2 linked regions of the Herbiconiux aconitum genome follow. Each later gene encodes a partner of the first gene's protein in a complex. Links are inferred from orthologs where the notes say so. Each region holds a gene or a part of one and is shown in the gene's direction. Other genes may lie near its edges.

Evidence for each region. Proteins that work in one complex are often made in the same cells at the same time.
Region 2: the proteins of metK (region 1) and groL are in contact, whole or in part, in a cryo-EM structure (PDB 8P4O), measured with the Escherichia coli proteins. The link is inferred for Herbiconiux aconitum from one-to-one orthologs.

Annotation. Positions count from the first base shown.
Region 1 is NZ_JANLCM010000002.1:790,549-795,043, reverse strand. Bases 480-3,478 are described here. They hold metK (methionine adenosyltransferase), read left to right. Parts: upstream 480-1,374; coding sequence 1,375-2,583; downstream 2,584-3,478. Other genes in these bases: N1027_RS15260 (primosomal protein N' family DNA-binding protein), read left to right, coding at 2,649-3,478. Also shown: rpoZ (DNA-directed RNA polymerase subunit omega), read left to right, coding at 1-118; more of N1027_RS15260, read left to right, coding at 3,479-4,495. UniProt on the Escherichia coli protein: Catalyzes the formation of S-adenosylmethionine (AdoMet) from methionine and ATP.
Region 2 is NZ_JANLCM010000001.1:1,963,285-1,967,185, forward strand. What follows is about bases 940-3,861. They hold groL (chaperonin GroEL), read left to right. Parts: upstream 940-1,551; coding sequence 1,552-3,171; downstream 3,172-3,861. Other genes in these bases: N1027_RS09400 (DUF3048 domain-containing protein), read left to right, coding at 940-1,440; N1027_RS09410 (sensor histidine kinase), read right to left, coding at 3,579-3,861. Outside these bases: N1027_RS09395 (cold-shock protein), read left to right, coding at 100-303; more of N1027_RS09400, read left to right, coding at 376-939; more of N1027_RS09410, read right to left, coding at 3,862-3,901.

The DNA of each region.
Region 1 (4,495 bases):
GTTCGACAACGTCGGACCGCTCGTCGACTCCACCATCGACGACAAGCCGCTCTCGGTCGCCATGCACGAGATCAACGAGGACAAGCTCGTCGTCAAGCCTGCAGCGCCGATCGAGTAGAGCCTCCGGGCCGATCAGCACCGCACACGCAGTCAATTGAACATCGTCGTCGGAATCACGGGTGGCATCGCGGCCTACAAGGCCGTCAATGTCATCCGTGGTCTCGTTCTGGCCGGTCACGACGTGCACGTGGTGGCGACCGACGCCGCATTGCGCTTCGTCGGCCGGCCGACACTCGAGGCCATCTCCCGCAACACCGTGAACACCGATCTCTACGAGGCGGTGGCCGAGGTGCGGCACGTCGCCATCGGGCAGGCGGCCGATCTCATCGTGATCGCCCCGGCGACGGCGAACACCATCGCCAAGCTCGCGGCCGGTCTCGCCGACGACCTCCTCGGCAACACGGTCCTGGCCTCGAAGGCCCCGCTCGTCATCGCCCCCGCGATGCACACCGAGATGTGGCAGAACCCGGCGACGGTGGCGAACATCAGCACCCTCCGCTCGCGTGGGGTGCATCTCATCGGACCGGTGAGCGGGCAGCTCACCGGAAAAGACGCGGGGCCTGGGCGGATGGCCGAGCCCGACGACATCGTGCGCGGGGCGCTGACCGTCGCGGAGTCCGCATCCGGTGTTCCTTCTCCCGCGCGTGACCTCGAAGGCCGTTCGGTGCTCGTCACGGCCGGTGGAACCCGGGAGCCGCTCGACCCGGTGCGGTACATCGGCAACCGCTCCAGCGGTCGCCAGGGCATCGCCATCGCCCGGGCCGCCCGGGCCCGCGGTGCGCGGGTGACCCTGATCGCCGCGCACGTGGAGGTCGACCTGCCCACGGGCATCGACGTCGTGCGCGTGGAGACCACTGCCGAGCTGCTCGAGGCGGCCACCACGGCGGCACCCTCGCACGACCTCGTGATCATGGCGGCCGCCGTGGCCGACTACCGGCCCGTCACCGTCTCCGACGACAAGATCAAGAAGGCCTCGACGGGAGAGCACCTCACGCTCGAACTCGTGCAGAATCCCGACATCCTGGCCACTCTCTCGCACGCCGAACGGAACGGCCGGCTCATCGTGGGGTTCGCCGCGGAGACCGCGACCGACCGCGACGACCTGATCCGGCTCGGCCGCGAGAAGATCGCCCGCAAGGGCTGCGACTTCCTCGTGGTCAACGGGGTCGGCTGGACCACCGGTTTCGCGCAGGACGACAACACCGTCACGGTGCTCGACGCATCCGGCGCTATAGTTTTCGAGGCATCGGGCAGCAAAACGTCGGTGGCCGATGACATCCTCGGAGTGTTCGCCACCGTCCTAACAGGAGCAGAATGACCTCTCTTCGCCTTTTCACATCCGAATCCGTCACCGAGGGTCACCCCGACAAGATCTGCGACCAGATCTCCGACAGCATCCTCGACGCCCTCCTCACGGTCGATCCGCATTCCCGGGTCGCCGTGGAGACGCTCGTCACCACGGGCCTCGTGCACGTGGCCGGCGAGGTGACGACGAAGGGGTACGTCGAGATCCCCGCGATCGTGCGGGAGAAGATCACGTCGATCGGCTACACCTCCTCCGACGTCTGGTTCGACGGCCGCTCCTGCGGCGTCTCGGTGTCGATCGGCGGGCAGTCGCCCGACATCGCGCAGGGCGTCGACAACGCGTTCGAGACCCGTGAGGGCTCCTCCGTCGACGAGGTCGACCGGCAGGGCGCGGGCGATCAGGGCATCATGTTCGGCTATGCCACCACCGAGACCCCGCAGCTCATGCCGCTGCCGATCTGGCTGGCGCACCGGCTCTCCGAACGGCTCGCCGCCGTGCGCAAGGAGGGGGTTCTCGACTACCTCCGGCCCGACGGCAAGACGCAGGTGACCATCGGCTACGACGGCGTCGTGCCGAAGTCGGTCGACACCGTCGTGCTCTCCACGCAGCATTCGCCGAAGGTGGGGCTCGACCAGTTGCGGCACGACGTCGAGGCCACCGTCATCCGTCCCGTGCTCGACGCGGCCGAAGAAGGCGGGCTGAAGCTCGACTCCTCCGACGTGCGGGTGCTGATCAACCCGACGGGCATCTTCGAGATCGGCGGGCCGCAGGGCGATGCCGGACTCACCGGGCGCAAGATCATCGTCGACACCTACGGCGGGGCCTCGCGCCACGGCGGCGGCGCATTCAGCGGCAAAGACCCGTCGAAGGTCGACCGCTCGGCCGCCTACGCGATGCGCTGGGTGGCGAAGAACGCCGTGGCCGCCGGGCTCGCCTCGCGGCTCGAAGTGCAGATCGCCTACGCCATCGGCAAGGCGGCACCGGTCGGGTTCTACGTCGAGAGCTTCGGCACCGGCGTCGTCTCCGACGAGGTGATCACCGACGCGTTGCGCAGTGTCTTCGACCTGCGGCCGGCCGCGATCATCGAGGACCTCGACCTTCTGCGACCGATCTACGCCCGCACCGCGACCTACGGCCACTTCGGTCGCGAGCTGCCGGAGTTCACCTGGGAGCGCCTCGATCGGGTCGAGGAGATCCGCGCCGCCGCAGGCCTGTAACCGTGGCCGGCGAGGGCGCGCCGGGCGAACAGGTCCCGGACGGCACGGCTCGGGTGGCGCGGGTCATGCTCGAGTCGCCTTTGCCTCAGCTCGACCGGTTGTTCGACTACCTCGTGCCCGCCCCGCTGGCGACCGACGCGCGCCCCGGCGTGCGGGTCAAGGTGCCGTTGCGTTCGGCCGGGCGCACCGCACGCGGATACATCGTCGAGCTCTCCGATCTCGCTGCGCGGGGTGACTACGGCGGGTCGCTGAGCGAGATCGACGAGATCGTCTCGCCGTTGCCCGTGCTCGCCCCCGAGGTGTGGGCCCTCGCGCGAAGGCTCGCCGATCGCGCTGCCGGGAGCGCCTGCGACATCGTGCGGCTGGCGATCCCCCCGCGCTTCGTGCGGGTGGAGAAGGCGTTCATCGCGCGGCAGGGCGGAGTGTCGGCGGCGGCGGGTGTGGCCGGTGGTGCGGACTCGGCCGGGGGTGCGGACTCAGCCGGTGGTGCGGCATCCGTCGACCCCGTCGCATCCGTCGTTCCCGGCTCTCTGGTCGGTTTCGACCTCACGGGGTACTCGGCGTCGGACGCCGCCCATCTTGCCGCGCCGGGCGCTCGAGCCGCGATCGACGCCCTGGCCACGGTGGTGCCGGTGCAGACCGCCGACGGCATCGACCACACGGTCGGGCACTGGGCGCTGACCGTGGCGGAACTCGCCGCCGCTGTCTTCCGCGGCGGGGAGTCGGTGATCGTGGCGGTGCCCGACTACCGCGACCAGATCTCGCTCGAGCAGGCGTTGTCGCACCTCGGCGTGGGCAACGCGGTGGTACCGCTCGACGCCCGCCAGGCCCGCAACGACCGCTACGCGCACTTCCTCACCGCGCTGGATGGCGCACCGCACATCGTGGTGGGCAACCGCTCGAGCATCTACGCACCGGTGTCGCGGCTCGGCCTCGTCGTGATCTGGGACGAGGGGGATTCGCTGCAGAGCGAGCCCCACGCACCCTATGTACACGTGCGCGACGCGGCCCTCGTGCGCCAGGAGCAGTCCGGCTGCCGACTCGTCTTCGTCGCGCATTCGCGCAGCACCGAGGTGGAGCGTCTGGTCGAGCTCGGCTTCCTGCACCAGGTCTTCCCGGCGCCCCGTTACCTTCCGCGCGTCGTTCCGACGGCGGAGCAGGACGACGCGGATGCCCCGCAGAACGCCGCGCGCATCCCCTCCGCCGCGTGGCAGGTGGCGCGCAAGGGCCTGGAGTCGGGTCCCGTTCTCGTGCAGGTGGCGCGGCCCGGGTACGCGCCGGTGCTGGCCTGCCAGACCTGCAACGCCCCGGCGGCCTGCACGGTGTGCGGCGGGCCGCTGCACGTCGGGCGCGCCGGGCAACGACCGTCGTGCACCCTCTGCGGGGCGATCGCGGCCAACTGGACCTGCTCGCACTGCCAGGGCACCACCTACCGCTTCGCCTCGATCGGGGCCGGGCGCACGGCCGACGAACTGGGCCGTGCCTTCCCGGGTGTGCGGGTGATCGTCTCCGACGGCGAGCGCACCGTGCTCACGGTCGACGCCCGCCCCGCTCTCGTCGTGGCGACCCGCGGGGCCGAGCCCATCGCATCCGGTGGCTATCGAGCGGTGCTGCTGCTCGACGGTCCGCGGATGCTCGCCCGCGAGTCGCTGCGGGTGGCGGAAGACTGCCTGCGCTGGTGGTCGAATGCGATCGCGCTGTCGGCTCCCCGTGCGACGACCGTTCTCGTCGGCGTGGGCGGGGAGCTCGCGAAGGCGCTCGTGACCTGGCAGCAGGAGTCGGTGGCCGGGTCGGAGCTCGCCGACCGTCGGCGACTCCGCTTTCCCCCTGCGGTGCGGATCGCGACCATCACGGGGGCGGCCGACACGGTCGCCACCGCGCTGGCAGACCTCCGGGCGCTCATCAGCGACGA
Region 2 (3,901 bases), on another replicon or contig:
CCGCTCGAGCCATTGTGCGAAGAATCTGCCCGAATAGGATGTGGAATCGGTGGTGGCAATTGTGTCACTTCTGCAGAAACACAGCACTTGGGAGTAACAATGGCGAATGGAACCGTCAAGTGGTTCAACGCTGAAAAGGGCTACGGCTTCATCACTGTCGATGGTGGCGGACAGGACGTCTTCGTCCACTACTCCGCGATCGACATGGCGGGCTACAAGGTCCTCGAAGAGGGCCAGCAGGTCGTCTTCGAAGTCGGCACCGGATCCAAAGGGCCACAGGCCGAGTCCGTTCGGCTTGCCTGATTCTTTTTCGAGGTTCCGCGGCGCACGTCGGAGTGCGTTCGTGGTGAGCGCCGGCGGCACTAGTCTGTGGGCGTGAAGAACCGCCGGAGAGCTGCCGCGCGCGTGGCATCCGGTGCCGCGCTGCTGCTCGCGACGGTGGGGCTCGCCGCCTGCTCGGCGCAGCCGAACCCGCCGGCGTCGACGGTGACGCCGACGGCCGCGTACTCCTCCGACTACCGCACCCCCGCGCCCACCGTGCCGGCACCCCTCCGCGGCACTCTGGTGGCGGCGGATTCGCTGAGGAGTCCATCGCTGGCGGCGAAGATCGACAACCACGAAGACGCCCGGCCGCAGATCGGCCTCGATCGAACCGACATCGTGTTCGAGGAGCTGGTCGAAGGCGGCATCACCCGCTACGTCGCCATCTGGCAGACCGACGTGCCCGAGCTGATCGGGCCGGTGCGGTCGATCCGGCCGATGGATCCCGACATCCTGTCGTCGTTCGGCGGCATCGTCGCCTTCTCGGGCGGGCAGGAGCAGTTCGTCGACATGATGCGCGCGGCCCCGGTCTACAGCGCGATCCACGGCGAGAGCGACACCGAGTCGACCTTCTACCGGATGGACGGGCGTGACAGCCCGCACGACGTGGTGGTCAAGGCGACCGAACTGGTGGGCGAGCATCCCGACCTGGCCGTGCCGGGGCAGCAGTTCGCGTACTCCTTCGACGTGCCGTCGTCGACGGCGGCGATCGACGGTGCGCCGACCGGCTCCCTCGACCTGGTGTTCTCGGATGCGCGGTTCCCCAGCTGGATCTGGGATGCGCCCTCCGCGAAATTCCTCCGCCTGCAGGAGGGGTCGCCTGATCTCAGCGAGTCGGGCCAACAGCTTTCGGCGACGAACGTGGTCACCCTGCGGGTCGACGAGGTCTACGATTACGACGCCGAGGTGCCGCGCGCCGTGATGGTCGCTTCAGGCGAGGCGTGGGTTTCGACCGGCGGAAAGACGGTGCACGCGACCTGGTCGAAGGATGCTCCGACCTCGCCGATCCGCCTCGTCGACGACCTCGGCGCCACGGTTCGGCTCGCGCCGGGCAACACCTGGGTGGAACTCGTTCCCCTCGACCAAGGCAGCGTCACCGTCGTTCCTCCCGCGGCGTGAGCTCACTTGCACTCCCACCCTCCGAGTGCCAGTATTGCTTTAGCACTCGTGAACACTGAGTGCTAACACACCTGAATCTTTGAATACGTCCAGGGAGGACGAGAAACACATATGGCAAAGATCATTGCTTTCGATGAAGAGGCCCGTCGTGGCCTCGAGCGTGGCCTCAACATCCTCGCCGACGCCGTCAAGGTGACGCTCGGCCCGCGCGGCCGCAACGTCGTGCTCGAGAAGAAGTGGGGCGCTCCCACGATCACCAACGACGGCGTGTCCATCGCCAAGGAGATCGAGCTCGACGACCCGTACGAGAAGATCGGCGCGGAGCTCGTCAAGGAGGTCGCCAAGAAGACCGACGACGTCGCGGGCGACGGAACCACCACCGCCACCGTGCTCGCTCAGGCCCTGGTCAAGGAAGGCCTCCGCAACGTGGCCGCCGGCGCCGACCCGATCAGCCTCAAGAAGGGCATCGAGAAGGCCGTCGCGGCTGTCTCGGCCGAGCTGATCAAGAACGCCAAGGAGATCGAGACCAAGGAAGAGATCGCTGCGACCGCTTCCATCTCGGCCGCCGACCCTGAGATCGGCGCCATCATCGCCGAGGCCATCGACAAGGTGGGCAAGGAAGGCGTCGTCACCGTCGAGGAGTCGAACACCTTCGGCACCGAGCTCGAGCTGACCGAGGGCATGCGCTTCGACAAGGGTTACCTGTCGGCCTACTTCGTCACCGACCCGGAGCGTCAGGAAGCGGTCTTCGAAGACCCCTACATCCTGATCGTGAACAGCAAGGTCTCGAACATCAAGGACCTGCTGCCGATCGTCGACAAGGTCATCCAGACCGGCAAGCAGCTGCTCATCATCGCGGAAGACGTCGATGGCGAAGCGCTGGCCACTCTGGTCGTCAACAAGATCCGCGGCATCTTCAAGTCGGTCGCCGTCAAGGCCCCCGGCTTCGGTGACCGTCGCAAGGCTCAGCTGCAGGACATCGCGATCCTCACCGGCGGCCAGGTCATCTCCGAGGAGGTCGGTCTCAAGCTCGAGAACGTCACTCTCGACCTGCTCGGTCAGGCCCGCAAGGTCGTCATCACGAAGGATGAGACCACGATCGTCGAGGGCGCCGGCGACGGCGAGGCCATCGCCGGACGTGTTGCTCAGATCCGTGCCGAGATCGAGAACACCGACAGCGACTACGACCGCGAGAAGCTCCAGGAGCGCCTCGCGAAGCTCGCCGGTGGTGTGGCGGTCATCAAGGCCGGTGCAGCGACCGAGGTCGAGCTGAAGGAGCGCAAGCACCGCATCGAAGACGCCGTGCGCAACGCCAAGGCTGCCGTCGAAGAGGGCATCGTCGCCGGTGGTGGCGTCGCCCTCATCCAGGCCGGCAAGACCGCGTTCGCGAACCTCGAGCTCGTCGGTGACGAGGCGACCGGTGCGAACATCGTCAAGGTGGCCATCGAGGCTCCGCTGAAGCAGATCGCCTTCAACGCGGGCATGGAGCCGGGAGTCGTCGCCGCCAAGGTGCGCGACCTCGACTACGGCTGGGGCCTGAACGCCGCGACCGGTGAGTACGTCGACCTTCTGGCCGCCGGCATCATCGACCCGGCCAAGGTCACCCGCTCGGCTCTGCAGAACGCAGCGTCGATCGCCGGTCTGTTCCTGACCACCGAGGTCGTCGTGGCCGACAAGCCCGAGAAGAACGCCGCTCCGGCGGGCGACCCCACGGGTGGCATGGACTTCTGAGTTAGCTGCAGCAAAGCGCCCTCCGCCTTCGGCGGGGGGCGTTTTGCTGTTCGCGCCGCCGCTTCTGCGGCGCGAAGAGAGATGTGGGCGTGAGGTCGCTCCGCGGCCTCGCGCCCACATTGTGCCGGGTGGAGGCGCCTCACAGAAGTACGGGGCAACGCGCTCGTTCTGTCACCGAGTCGCCAAGACACGCCGTAACCCCCGAGGGCGTTGCGGCGTGTCTTGGCGACTCGGTGATGGCCGGGTCGGGGTCAGGGTGGCGCTTCTCGGTGCGGGCACGGGCGGCGGCGTGCGCGGCTTGCAGGAGCTCGATGATGTGGGGCATGGTGCGCTCGGCGTTCACCAGCCGCGGGTCTTGGTGTTACCGCGACCTCGGGAAACGCACAAACCCGCGGATGAGCGCCGGCTCAGGCCGGGAGAGGCCTCGTGGGCGGGGGCGTGGGTGCCGCACCGACCGGCATGAGGGGGAGGGTGACCCGGAAGGTCGCACCGCCACCGGGGGTCTCCAGCGCCTCGACGGTGCCGTGGTGGGCGGCGACGATCGACGAGACGATGGCGAGCCCGAGGCCCGATCCGCCGGTCTCCCGAGTGCGCGACGAGTCGGCGCGGTAGAAGCGCTGGAAGATCTTCTCGCGGATCTGCGGCGGGATGCCGTCACCATGATCGATCACGTCGATCGTCGCCACACGCCGGGATTCGTCGACCTGCAGGGACAGTTCGATCGGACTGT